Regions from separate parts of the Peribacillus sp. NPDC096622 genome, predicted to be linked through region 1. Evidence: riboswitches for the same ligand, from Rfam matches in the RefSeq annotation. Region 1 holds a riboswitch; the other holds the start of a gene.
The links. A riboswitch is a leader RNA that binds a small molecule or an ion and turns the genes downstream of it on or off. The one in region 1 is predicted to bind cyclic di-GMP.
Positions count from the first base shown of each region.

Region 2: it holds a riboswitch for cyclic di-GMP, as region 1 does, so the genes downstream of both, ACIQYG_RS01235 (anti-repressor SinI family protein) here and ACIQYG_RS04845 (anti-repressor SinI family protein) in region 1, are expected to answer to the same signal.

Region 1 is NZ_JBIWES010000002.1:300,351-307,463, reverse strand. Features, by position in the region: gene secA (preprotein translocase subunit SecA) at 1-1,752, opposite strand, end outside; gene ACIQYG_RS04850 (helix-turn-helix domain-containing protein) at 2,174-2,497, shown strand; gene ACIQYG_RS04845 (anti-repressor SinI family protein) at 2,647-2,787, opposite strand; cyclic di-GMP riboswitch class I at 2,818-2,903, opposite strand; gene hpf (ribosome hibernation-promoting factor, HPF/YfiA family) at 3,548-4,105, opposite strand; gene fliT (flagellar protein FliT) at 4,358-4,702, opposite strand; gene fliS (flagellar export chaperone FliS) at 4,702-5,103, opposite strand; gene ACIQYG_RS04825 (flagellar hook-associated protein 2) at 5,128-6,639, opposite strand; gene flaG (flagellar protein FlaG) at 6,654-7,016, opposite strand.
Region 2 is NZ_JBIWES010000001.1:259,027-266,139, reverse strand. Features, by position in the region: gene ACIQYG_RS01265 (lasso peptide isopeptide bond-forming cyclase) at 1-38, shown strand, start outside; gene ACIQYG_RS01260 (paeninodin family lasso peptide) at 54-185, shown strand; gene ACIQYG_RS01255 (HPr kinase/phosphorylase) at 311-1,249, shown strand; gene ACIQYG_RS01250 (lasso peptide biosynthesis PqqD family chaperone) at 1,246-1,530, shown strand; gene ACIQYG_RS01245 (lasso peptide biosynthesis B2 protein) at 1,564-2,046, shown strand; gene ACIQYG_RS01240 (ABC transporter ATP-binding protein) at 2,250-4,049, shown strand; cyclic di-GMP riboswitch class I at 4,466-4,549, shown strand; gene ACIQYG_RS01235 (anti-repressor SinI family protein) at 4,568-4,672, shown strand; gene ACIQYG_RS01230 (YwzD family small protein) at 5,590-5,721, shown strand; gene tagU (polyisoprenyl-teichoic acid--peptidoglycan teichoic acid transferase TagU) at 6,665-7,113, opposite strand, start outside.

The DNA.
Region 1 (7,113 bases):
CCGTTTCTGTGCGGATTCAACGGCCCTCGTCACCATTTTACTTTGAATTGGCTGGGAATCATCCATACCAAGGCGCGCCATCATGTTTTTCATGTTATCCGAACCGAAGCGGCGCATCAATTCATCTTCCATTGATAAATAGAATTGAGTGACCCCTGGATCTCCCTGACGGCCGGACCGACCACGCAGCTGGTTATCTATACGCCTGCTTTCATGACGTTCCGTGCCGATTACAGCAAGGCCCCCAAGCTCCTTGACACCTTCACCAAGCTTGATGTCCGTACCGCGTCCTGCCATGTTCGTAGCGATCGTAACTGAGCCTTGATTACCTGCATTCGCAATGATTTCCGCTTCACGCTCATGGTTCTTGGCATTCAAAACATCATGAGGGATTCCTTTTTTGGATAAATAGGCAGATATGACTTCAGATGTTTCGATGGCAACCGTACCGACAAGCACAGGCTGACCCTTTGTATAACGTTCGGCGATGTCTTCCACAACAGCCTTGAATTTCCCATCAGTTGTCGCGTATATAAGATCTGCCCTGTCATCCCTAATGATATTCCTGTTTGTCGGGATTGCAATGACATTCATATTATAAATATTGCGGAATTCCTCTTCTTCCGTTTTGGCTGTACCGGTCATACCTGAAAGTTTTTCATACATCCTGAAATAGTTCTGGAATGTAATCGTCGCAAGAGTCATGCTTTCATTTTGGATTTCAAGTCCTTCTTTCGCTTCGATCGCCTGGTGGAGACCTTCACTGTAACGGCGGCCTTTCATCAAACGGCCAGTGAATTGGTCAACGATGACTATCTCGCCTTCCTGGACAACATAATCCACATCCAAATGCATGGAAACATGAGCCTTTAACGCCTGATTGATATGATGATTCAAAGTAACGTGACTAATATCGAATAAATTATCGATATTAAACGCTCTTTCAGCTCGATTCATCCCATCTTCCGTCAGCTGAACACCTTTTGTCTTTTCATCATATGTGTAGTCCGTTTCTTTTTTTAAGGTTTTCACAAACGCATTGGCCTGGATGTAAAGCTGAGCCGATTTTTGTGCCGAACCGGAGATGATCAATGGCGTTCTCGCCTCATCAATCAAAATCGAATCGACCTCATCGATGACCGCGAAGTGCAGCGGACGCTGTACCATTTGTTCTTTATATAACACCATATTGTCACGAAGATAATCAAAACCTAACTCATTATTCGTACTGTACGTAATGTCGGCATTGTACGCCGCCTGCTTTTCTTCTTTAGAATGACTGTTCAAATTCAATCCCACGGTCAAACCGAGGAAATCATACAATACACCCATCTCGGTGGCATCACGGTGTGCCAAGTATTCATTGACAGTAACGACATGTACACCTTTACCGGTAATCGCGTTTAAATAAACCGGCATTGTGGATGTTAAGGTTTTACCTTCCCCTGTTTTCATCTCGGAGATATTTCCATCATGAAGGGATGCCCCACCCATGATTTGAACACGGTAAGGATATAAGCCCAGAGCACGCTTTGCCCCTTCACGCGCAACCGCAAAAGCCTCGACAAGCAAATCATCAACGGTTTCCCCATTTTGATAACGCTCTTTAAACTCATCCGTTTTGGCACGCAACTGTTCATCCGATAGCGCAGCAGTCTCATCAGCCAGCGCTTCGACCTGATCGGCGATTTTTTCTAAACGTTTGATTTCTCGCTTATTCGGATCAAAAACTTTATTTAATATATTAAGCATTCAATAACGCTCCTCTATTATGGTAATGATCGTTCAATGACAAAATTCATATAAGTAAGAAGAAACACACCTTCTATTATTACTAATGCACGCTTAATTTTACCACTTCTATCATAGAGGTACAACTTCATGTCACTTCCCTGGTATAGACCGGAATTCAATTCTTGCGAAAAACAATGGATAAATGAGGAGTAAAACTGTTAAAATAGGAGGAAGTATAAAACATATGTTGCAAACTCCCCACTATCTCCATATGCAAATGGGAATTATCCATAACCTTCCATCACTAGATGCTGTTTCCTCTCTAGAGATAGCATGTCAAGGTAATCCAACCTTACAGGCGTCATGTTTTGAATGATAAGGTGGGCTTGCCGAAACTTATTAGCGGAAGATAAATAGAACATGTTTCGAGGTGGTATTGATGATTGGTGAACGTGTAAAAAAACTGCGAGAAGAAAAGAAAATGTCAATGACTGAACTTGCCGATAAAGCCGGTGTGGCAAAGTCTTATTTAAGTTCGCTCGAGCGGAACTTACAAACGAATCCTTCTATTCAATTTCTTGAAAAAATCTCCGCCGTACTTAATATCCCTGTTGATGCCCTGCTTTACGATGCACCAAATAAGGAAACCTTGGACAATGACTGGATGAAAATCGTTGAGGAAGCCATGAATTCGGGTGTTTCTAAACAACAATTCAGGGAGTTCATCGAGTTTAATAAATGGAGAAAAGATAAAGAAGAGTAGAGTGGCAGTGCACTAGTTTACCTACATAATCCTGAAGAATACAGTTTGAATAAGCTAGGCTCACAAGAATCTCAAGGAAGAATGAACCCTATAAACAGTAAATGAAGCGAACCACTGTTTATAGGGATGTTCTCAAATTTGTTCGGAACCTATTTTCCATCGTTCTCCTCAAATGTTGCCTCAAGGCTTTCCCTTTTAAAAAAAGCACTGATTTCCTCTTTTTTGAAACCCAAGCTCCTTGCTTCAGAAATCAATTTCACCCATTCTTGATCCATTTCCACATTAGCCACCTCTTCTACCTCCTAAAATACTCTTGTATTTCAGGCAGACCAGCCATCATAGTCACCAGGACCTTAGACCTGTGCCTTTGCGCCCTTATTTTTCAATGAGTTTGCCTTTGTCGTGGTATTTATTACCAAATACATTACCTATATTCATATTATAACGGATAGACACTCCATATATTGCTATTTTATGTCGGTAATCCACATAAATGCAAAAACTTTCATCCGACAAAATATTACAATATTGGGAAAATTCTAATTCCAAGTGATTTTGTAGGATTCAATCTCTTTTTTTCATATAAGAGCAAATATTGCTCATCTTAATACTTCGTTGTGGTGTATTGATTCTCTCAATTGTAAATGCATCGAGGGCTTTTTGCGCAGTTAAGTCCCCACCGCAGGTCGGGCAAAGCCACTTTCCATATTCCGCACTGCTAAAAGAAGCCCTATGGCAAGTATGGCAATTCTTTCGATACAAATAATCCAACCCCTCTGCACCTTGATCAAATTGTTTTTTATAAATAACCAGTCGTTCTCTTTAAAGAACTAACAATTCGAGTATAGTGCAAAAGAAAGGGGTATTTGAATAGGTAAAATTAACTATTTATCTTAATAATGAACAAATTTTGTTCTTTTAAATGAACTTTTGGGTTTTTCAGAGAAAAAAGAAGCAATCATTTTTTTACTTTTCAAACGGATTCTATCAACATGCATTTAAAAAGCACAACCCAGAGGCTGGGCTGTGCTTTTGATCTTAGAATAATAATTAACTAGGTTCAATCAATCCATAGCGTCCATCTTTTCGGCGGTACACTACGTTTGTTGTATTAGTATCCGCATTCGTGTAAACGAAGAAACTGTGACCAAGCATATTCATTTGTAAAATCGCTTCTTCACTGTCCATTGGCTTTAAATCAAAGCGCTTATTGCGGACCACTTCAATATCATTATCGTCTTCGAATTCATCCAACACTTCGTCAACTTCCGTATTGAAGGCGAATGCATCCGGTGTAGTCGATAGATTGTTTCGGAACTTGCGATTGACCTTCGTTTTATGTTTACGAATTTGGCGTTCAAGCTTATCATTGATCAAGTCAATGGCAGCATACATATCCGCATTTTCCTCTTCAGCTCGAAGAACCAAATTCTGCATGGGAATCGTCACTTCGACCTTTGATGTATTATTGTTCACTTTTAAATTGACTAACACATTTGCATCTGGTGTATTGTTAAAATATCGTTCTAACTTGCCAATTTTCTTTTCGACGTATTCTCGAATTGCTGGAGTTACCTCAATGTTTTCACCGCGTACGTTGTAATTCATAAAGTGAGTCCTCCTTAAATTAAGACTATACAGTTAGATTCTACAATACCCCTCCGGTTCCTTTTAGAAACACATCATGAAATATGTCGAAATAATGAAACAATTGTCGGAAGGTTTGGAAAGGGTTGATGTCTGCCCTAGCTTCATTATATCAAATGCTATGCTAGAAAGAAAAAATTAAGCCCACTTTATTTACAGAAAATTTAAAAACAATTAACATGAAAACCGTTTGGAATCCAAATGGTAAGGGAATCAATTTCTTTTATCATAGAACATGCCATCCACTGATAGACTTTCATACGGGTTCGTGTATTTATTGGATGATCGTTTCTTCTTATTTATTTCCTGGATATCCCGCTGTATCTCCTGCTTTTGGAGCTTCAGCAAGTGATCGACCTGTTGGTTGAGCAACAGTAATGCACGTCCCAGCTGCTGCTCTTCACCAGTAAACGGCGGTTTGATTTGAGGAAGAAGTCCATCTCGCTGTTCAATCAGCTTTGTGACCCTTTCTATTTTATCATCACGTTCTGTAATCGTGCGATCTTCCAGAACCGCAAGCAATTCAGCAGTCAAATCATGAAAGGTTCTAATCACCATCACACTTGACCGCTTTGGGTGAACTGTTTTTTCCGGTTGATCTGAATTACTTCCTTCCAAGTATTCCGGAACTCCGTAACAAGTCCTTCCACTTCTTCCAAAGCAGAAACATCATTTTTCATATTCGCTTCGATCAGACGCCGGTTCATGAAATCATACAGGCTCATCATATCTTTGGATACATCCGCATCCATATTCAGCGTCACCATCAATTCGCGGATAATATTTTGCGCCTTGATGATGTTCGTATTCTTCGCTTCGATATTTCCTGCCTCAATGGCTTTCTTCCCAAGCATGATGAACTTTAGGCAGCCATTATAAAGCATTAATGTAAGCTCTCCCGGTGATGCTGTATTGACTGAATTTTGCTGGTACGATTGATATGGATTATTTACCGCCATATTTAACTTCCTTTCCGACTTACCTTAACTAAAATAAGAAGCTAACGATGCACTTTGGCTGTTTGCCTTTTGTATCGCTTTTTCCATCGCCGTGAATTGGCTGTAGTAACGCGATTCCAATTTCGTTAACTTGGCTTCAAATGTTGAAATCTTCTTATCCAGCCCATCAACCAATTTCCCGATTGTAAAATTGTTATTAACATATCCGGCCTTCCCGGCTTTTTCAGTAATCGCATTCATGGATGATTCTATATCGTCCCTTAACCGTCGCGCGAGGCCTTTGTCACTCTTTTCCGACCCATTGGCCATGAACATATCATATATCGCATTCGGATCCTCACTAATGGCTGCCCGGAGCTTGTCCTCATCAATCGTTAATTTACCGCCCTCCAAATAATTTTTGGTGGTGGTGATTCCCAAACTGCTGAGATTGTTTTTTCCAGTGATCCCATCCACCGAAGTGTATAGGGATGACCTCATAGTCGTCAGGAGACTTTTTAATGTCGAATCGCTTTTTAACGTTCCGCTCTTCGCTTTTTCTTCCCACAGCTTCACTTCATCCTCTGTCATTGCCTTTTTTTGCTCAGCGGTAAGCGGGGTAAAGGAGCGATATTTCGCTTTACCCGTTTTATCTTGAACCTTTTTAATGACTTCATTGTATTTATTCACAAACTGAGTAATCGTATCCAGGATGGCATCCACATCAGCTGTTGATGAGAATGTGACTGTATCCGCCGTTTTTTGCTTTACTGTTATTTCCGCTCCATTAATCTGAAACGTATTCGAAGGCCGGGAAATGCCCAGTCCATTATAAGTAATCGATGCATTTTCCCCTATTGTGCCGCCAGTCCCTTCATTGTTACTGCTCATTTTTAGCACATTGAAGAAATCTCCGGTACCCCCTAATTCAATTTCAGGCCGATCTTTTACATCACCTGTGTTTTTAGCAGTAATGGAAAATTTCTGGGACGTTTCATCGAAAAATAGAGTCACGCCCGAGTTAGCATTAATTTTATTTATGACACTCTCTAACGTATCGTCCGCATTTAGGGTAAGTGTGTACGGTTTTTCCACTGTTGCTCCATCTTTTACTTCCGTATCAAAACCGCCATCCTTATTGATGGCCAATATCGTAATATCTTGAGGTGTCGTGATTCCCAATTCCGATAGTTTCTTTTTTGGATCGGTAACAGCTGATTTTTCCGTACTTGTCATGGTTGCTGCTTTGGCAAGTCCATTCACTTTTATATTCCCGGAAAAATCACTGGTCGAATTCACATTTCTCACTGATACAGCATCTGGATTCGATACCGTCACCTTCTTTTTAATGAAGGAAGACTGCTTTCCAACTCCATCACGAATGAGCGTATCCAATTCTGATAAAGCTGTATTTATCGAACGGTAATCATCCCGCTGCCACTCGGAATACTGCTTTTTCTGTGTCAGTTTATCCAATGGCACCCGTTCCGCCTGCATCATGCTCTTAACTAATTCATCAATGTCCATCCCGCTTGCTAAACCGCTGATTCGTACCAAAATTGATCACCCGCTTATATTTTTTCATCCACCATTATGCCGACAAACTCCGTCATTGCCGCATAGATGTCCAATAACTTCTTCGGGGGAATTTCCCTGATCGTCTCATCTGTTACATCATCCACTACCTTGACGTAATACTCATTCAGCTTCTCGTGAAATTCAAAACGAACCGCCGTATGTGTCGGATTCAGGAAGGTGTTCAAACTATCCACTATTTCCTGCACCTTTTCTTTTGAAGGCACATCAGTAGATTCCACACTTTGCTCCGAATAGGCAAGCGTATTCATTTCCCGCTGATAATATGAACTGATTCCTTCCGAGATTGCTGTTCTAAGTTGTGAGGAAAGAATATTCGTGGACAAACTCTCCAGCATCTAAATAGCCCCCAATACGTCTTTACTTTTTATATCGGTTCTTACAGTTTTATATTTAGTGTGAAGGTTTGATTTTGGTTTCAACTGCAGACATTCA
Region 2 (7,113 bases), on a different contig from region 1:
GTTTAATCGTGTATCGATTTTTAAAACGATTCAATTAAAAGGAGGTGAATACTATGAAAAAGGAATGGAAAAAACCTGAATTGGAAATTCTTGATGTTAATCAAACAATGCTTGGAACTGAAGGGGAATATACAGATGCTGCTTTCCCATCAAACACACCTAAAGGTGACATAACTTTTAGTTAAACTTATTCCGTTACTAAGTCTGTTAGGATTCCCCTAAGCCCCTATTTATCCAGTTAATAGGGGTATGACTTATACATTAAAGCTAGTCTAGCTAAGAGACGTTATTTATGTGCGGGGGTATTTATATGATCGGTATCAAAACAAGAACTGTATATGAAGCGTATGGTTTAACCGTTACAAGTGATATAGCTTTGCCCGAATTGCTTCCTATTAATATAGAGGATGATAAAGCTGATATTGTTATTGAAAAAGCGGATCTCCATGCATTATGGTCTGAGCATTCTGTTCCTAATGATGATTTTGTCATTAAGAAAGACTGGATCATGTTTCATGTTTCCAAGACGGCCATTTTCTTGATTCAAAGCGGAAATAGAATAGAATTTTGTCCAATTGATGCAGCACAAGAGGATGAGATTCGTCTTTATATCCTCGGAACATGCATGGGAGCCATTTTGATGCAAAGAAAAATTCTTCCTATACATGGAAGTGCGGTGGCCATAGATGGAAAGGCCTATGCAATTGTTGGTGATTCTGGTGCTGGCAAATCCACTCTTGCTTCAGCTTTTTTAAAAAGGGGCTATAAGCTCATGAGTGATGATGTCATACCAGTAACACTAAATGATGAAAATATTCCAATTGTAACACCTTCATATCCACAACAAAAATTATGGCTGGAGAGCTTAAATCATTTTGAAATGGATTCAAATAACTATCAGCCACTCATTGTTAGAGAAGATAAATTCGCTGTTCCGGTCCAAAATCAGTTTATTACCGAACAACTCCCGCTCGCTGGTGTATTTGAATTGATCAAGGGAGAAAATGACGAGATAGATATTACGCCTATACCATCCCTTCAAAGATTTTATAAATTGTATCATCATACATACCGTAATTTTTTTATCCAAAAATCTGGATTGATGGACTGGCATTTTAATACTTCTGCGAAAATGATTAAGAAAATCGAGTTTTTCCAATTACGTAGACCAACGAATCGCTTTACGGCGCCAGACTTATCGGAAATAATTTTAAACGTATTAAATAAAACGGGAGGTAAGAGTTCATGATTATTAATCAACTTGATACGAAATATAGCCAAAGTCCAGGAAACATAGTAAGTGACATGGATGGGGAAAAAGTGATGTTAAGCGTTTCTAACGGTAAATATTATAATTTAGGTGAACTGGGCGGGGAAATTTGGGAGTTAATGAAGGAACCCATCACGATTCAAGAGTTAGTTACAACATTACAGTCACAATACAATGTCGATCAAACCGATTGTAAAGAGCATGTCACGGACTTTTTAAGTCAATTGCTGGAACAAGGCTTAGTCAGCATCCATTCCTAGTATCATGAATCTTTAGTCTAGGAGGCTAAAACTATGAATATCGTAAAGAAAGCTCAGACTTTTCTTCGATTAGATTTCAAGATAAAGCTGCTGTATATCGAAGCCTTTTTACAATTAGGCAGGGCCCGTTACCTTAAAAGCATTTCCTTTTCAAAAGTCGCCCCAACACTTGGTGAACAGATGAAAGAGTCATCATATGAATTAAATATAGAGGATAAAGAGATTTTAGCAAATGTATCGCAGGCTATAAATATTATGAGCCGCTACACCATATGGGAAAGCCAGTGTCTTGTAAAGGCAATGGCGGCTATGAAGATGCTGGAAAAACGTGAGATTGATAGCACTCTTTATTTAGGGACAGCCAAAGGTGATAATGGAGGGCTCATTGCACATGCTTGGCTGCGCAGTGGACCTTTTTACATAATGGGAGCTGAAGTGATGGATAGGTTCACTGTTGTTTCTAAGTTCTCTAAAGAGAACGTAATTAAAGGTCTGAAAGAACAAGAATCTAGTTAATCTGATAACATTCTATTTGAACCAAATAAAACCTTTCACCAGGAGTCCACGCGTCACTAACCCCACATATACTCATTTATATCTTCATTAAATAATAATTTTAGAAAAGTGATAGCCAATTCCTTTCCTTCCATTTTCGCGCTTTACCACATGTAACATGGAGGAAAACGGTTAAATATGGCCTGTAAATGGAGGATATGGTAATGAAGCATCTTTTACTTTTTACGAAACAAATACATGATTATTCGGGGAAAATATTATATATCAATCTTATTTGTATGATTTTAATAGGCTTTTTAGAAGGCGTAGGAATTTTCTTATTGATCCCATTGATTGGATTGAGCGGTGTAATGGACATAAACACGGATGACGTTCCTTTCTTAAGCTGGATTAATGGATTATTCACAGGAATTCCGGAAACCCTCAGTCTTTTATTAATACTTGGTGTTTATGTGATATTAATGGTCGGACAAAGTGTATTTAAGCGGAATCAAACAATCTTGGGAGTTAAAATCCAACAAGGTTTTGTTAGAAAGTTAAGGGATGAGGCGTATGGCAGTCTGCTGCAGGTCAATTGGGGATTTTACTTAAAAAAGAGGAAATCCGATATTATCAACATCATGACAAATGAAACCTTCAATGTAAGTGCAGGGATAAATTTATTTTTACAGTTTATATCTTCTCTTATTTTTACTTTGATTCAAATCGGAATAGCTTTTTATTTATCTGTTCCAATGACGAGTTTTATCATAGCCTTTGGGGGCATTCTCATTTTTTCGTCACGGAAATTTGTGAAAAAGTCTCAGTCTATTGGAAAGGAAACCTTTCAGCTTACACAAACCTATTTAGCGGGCATGACTGATCATCTCAACGGAATGAAAGATATCAAAAGTAATTCACTAGAGGACTCTCATTTGAATTGGTTTCTGTCTTTAAGTGAGAGAATGGAAAAAAACAGAATCAAGTTAACGACTTTAAATACGACGTCCCAAATGATCTTCAAAATTGTATCTTCCGTCTTAATTGCCATTTTTGTGTTTTTTTCGATAAAGATGTTCTTGGCCCAGCCAGCTCAACTAATGCTGATAATGGTTATTTTTTCAAGGTTATGGCCAAGGTTTACTAGCATTCAATCAAATTTAGAGCAAATAGGATCTACGCTTCCATCTTTTAAAGCGTTGTCGGATTTACAAAACGAATGTAGAGCTGCAAGAGAGTTATATGAATCCGATTATAAAAATATCATGCCTATTGAAATTAAACGAGGGTTGGATTGCCGTAATGTTTATTTTAGTTATGATCAAAAAGAGAGCACATATGCCCTGAAAAATATAAGCATACACATTCCCTCTAACTGTATGACCGCTATTGTAGGACGATCAGGTGCAGGGAAAAGCACCTTAATAGATATATTAATGGGATTGAATCACCCTAATAGGGGCGAAGTCAGAATAGATAATGTTCCCCTTACTAATGACCGATTATTATCACTGCGGAGGTCCATAAGTTATATCCCGCAAGATCCATTTCTCTTTAATGCAACAATAAGGGAAAATTTGCTGATCATTGACCCTGATGCAAGTGAGAAATCCATATGGGAGTCTTTGGAGTTCGCGGCAGCTGATGAGTTTGTCAGTAAGCTTCCACAAGGTCTGGATACACTCATTGGTGACCGGGGTGTCCGACTGTCAGGAGGGGAAAGGCAGCGTCTAGTGTTAGCCAGAGCGATCTTACGTAAACCGGCCATCCTGGTATTGGATGAAGCGACGAGTGCTTTGGATACGGAGAACGAAGCGAAGATTCAATCCGCTATTGAAAGATTAAAAGGAAAAATGACCATCATCGTCATAGCTCACCGATTATCGACGATTCGCAATGCCGATCAAGTGCTGGTCATGGATCAGGGAGAAATCATACAGGTCGGCGAATATAACAAGTTAGCGAATGAAAAAAGAGGAATGTTTAGCAGTTTATTAGGTATCCAAATGGAATCAAGTGTGTAAATATTTACGAGAGTTTACGAACAGTCAGGTTACAGCCCATCTTATGGTTTGTAATGCTGGCTTTTTTTCTTGAGGAGAATTAATAAAACTGAATTAATTATTCGGAAGTTATTTTTTCAGAATAGTAAATGGGAGTTAATTTGAGCGGTGATATCTCTATTTTATATAAAAGTGTTTTAAAGAAAACGCAATATAACAGCGTTTTTCCATTGTGATGTCATTTTTTGATGAAAGATGCTGAAAAATGACATAAAAAAACGAATAATATTATGAGCTATTATTACGTTTTTAAGTATAATTAACATTAATATAGTTTTAATTAAGGGGAAATGTTTTAGGGCAAGATTGTTTATTTAGTACCATGGAAATAGGATTCAAGAGATTTATTAATCTTGGTTAATAATAATGTGAAATATTATTGAGAAAATTAAACCTATTGAAAAATAGGGACGCAAAATTACAGGTCTAAGGCTACATGCTAAGACGGCTGTATTACCACAAGTTGGGTGGGATTTATCATGGAAGCTAACAATGAACGGGAAGAATGGGTTTATCTAATTTTAGAGGCTAAAAATCTAGGATTATCTATTGAAGATGTGCGGAAGTTCATAAAAGGAAAATGAAATATCAGGGGATAAAAATTATGTTAGAGGAGGCTGTTATACAGTCTTCTTTTTTTGTTTCCATTCCCGGAAATTACAAAGGTATCTAAAATAAAGAACATGGTGATAATAATAAAATTGCAACCTAATTGAGAGGGATTCTTATTATGGATGGTCTTAATGCTTTTATAAAGGGATTAATATGGGGAACTTTATTCAGTATACCACTATGGTTGTCATTTATTGGTTGGATAAAAATAATAATGACTATTATCAAGTAAGCGCTTAATAAATTAGATAAATAAAATGATATCTAGGCAGGATTTAACAGGATGATGATAGAATTTAGTTATTATACATAGTGCGTTAGTCGTAACTTTCTTTGAAATTAAGAAATATATCCTATAAAAAAATAGTTAATAATACTTAAGGATTTTTGGTTATGTGCCGATACTAATTATAGAGATCAAGCAAAGGGACTTCGCAAAGGCGATGTCAGATAGCAGCCATCAAAATATAAGGAGATTATTTGATGACAAAAAACAAATTTATTACGTTCGAGGAAGTTTATGAAAAGAAACAGAGAAGCAAGAAAATTTTTATAGGGACTTATATTACTATTACTTTAGTATTGATTTCATTAATGACTTATTTTATGGGACAAGCATAATATGGAGTGTCGAGGGGCTGAGGAATCGGCCTTTTTTTGTTTTCTTTAAATCACATAAATAATTTAGTTTTACTAGTATTCCTTTCTACTAATGTTTAGTAATTGTTAATTTTCTGTGAATTCTCTATTGCTAAACGAGTTTCCTCTTGCCAATCCCTACTATATATGTGATTATCAAATAAGTGAGCTATATTCCTTATTTTTGAAAAAAGGATTAGGACAACAGTATGAATGGTGGCTCAATTATATATTGGAGTGGAAATTTCAAATGGATTTTTTTGATATTTTAAAAGACACTTTTGCAAAAGGAGAGTCTGGTCAGGATATTACAGTAAATGAACTTGTGGAAGAGATTAAGGAGAAATTAAGCGGGATCATTGAAGAACCTGGTAGTATATGATTCGTAGATACTTCGTCACAATCTTATTGATTTTGGGTGATTGGAAACTAACCGGTGGCCGTACCCCTTTATGGCAGGATGCCATGCTGGACATGTTTGGCGTTTGCTAGGAAGCTTCTTTTCTTGTTTCGATGAAGAAGCCGCCATTGAATCTGAAGAACTCATAGGGCTACATATTATGAAGGAGCATGTCTATAACATGCTTCTTTTTTGTTGTTTATGAATGATAACCTGTGTTGCGCGAGGAGAAAAAGTAAGAACCTAATAAATATTTTACACAGTATATAGATTTGTAGACTGATTAATAAAGTAAAGAACTGGGGTCTGGATTAGGTTGGGAGGCAGCATAAACTAGCCTATGAAATACCAGAGTTACACAGGTCTTCATTTCTCGCTATGGGATGTTTATTTTGGAACAAAATTGCTATGTCGTAAAGGAAAAAGGCGAATGGTGTTTGCTATGGGATTAGTTAGAATAGATTCCTCTCCTTTTTCAGGCTCAAGTTCGTTTTATTGAAAAGGGAGAGGCGATGCTCTCATGTAATGGCGAAAAGAGTTACTTCTCATGAAACATATTTCATTCTTGAACGGTCACTGATGGCTTTCAGAATAAACATTTTGTCCTGTTTGCTTAGCATAGCCCAGCTGCCTGCTTTGATTTTCATTTAAATCCACTCCTTTTGTTTAAGATCATTTATTATAGTTGATGAATGATGGTTGATGGAATTCCGGGTCCAAAGAATAATTAGTGTCAAGTGATGATAGGGGCAAGGGGAAGATGGAATTGTCAGCTCATATTAGATTATACCGTCTTTTTATGCCTAATAAACAACAAATATTCCAACAAATCTCTACAATTGGTGTTCGTTTTTTGTCAGAATATTGGATGTGGAAAATGAAAAAGCTGTCAGGATGCGGGTCCGGACAGCTCTTACATTTTTTCTTATTTGATGGATAATTGTTCTTTTAATTCGGATTGAACCTTTTCTTTTTCTTCATCCGACACAATATTATAGTAGACTCCGTCGATTTTCGTTCCATTTCCTGGAATGGTTGCTTGGGTTATGCTTTTGCTTGCGTCCCTGTAGTTCTTTTGGATGTCCATCATGTCATCAAACGTCAAATTCGTTTGGATATTTTTACTTAATGCATCGAAAACATCATCATATTTTGTCAGCGATGAAAGGCTAGCGCCTTCCTTGATGACGGCCTCGATGATGGCACGTTGTCTGGATTGACGGCCATAATCACCGTTAGGATCTTCATACCTCATTCGCGAATATTTAAGTGCATCTTCTCCATTAAGATTAATGCTTCCCTTTGCAAAATGGACGCCTTCATAAGTGAAGTCCAAATCGTTTTGCACGGTCACGCCGCCGACTGCGTCAACGA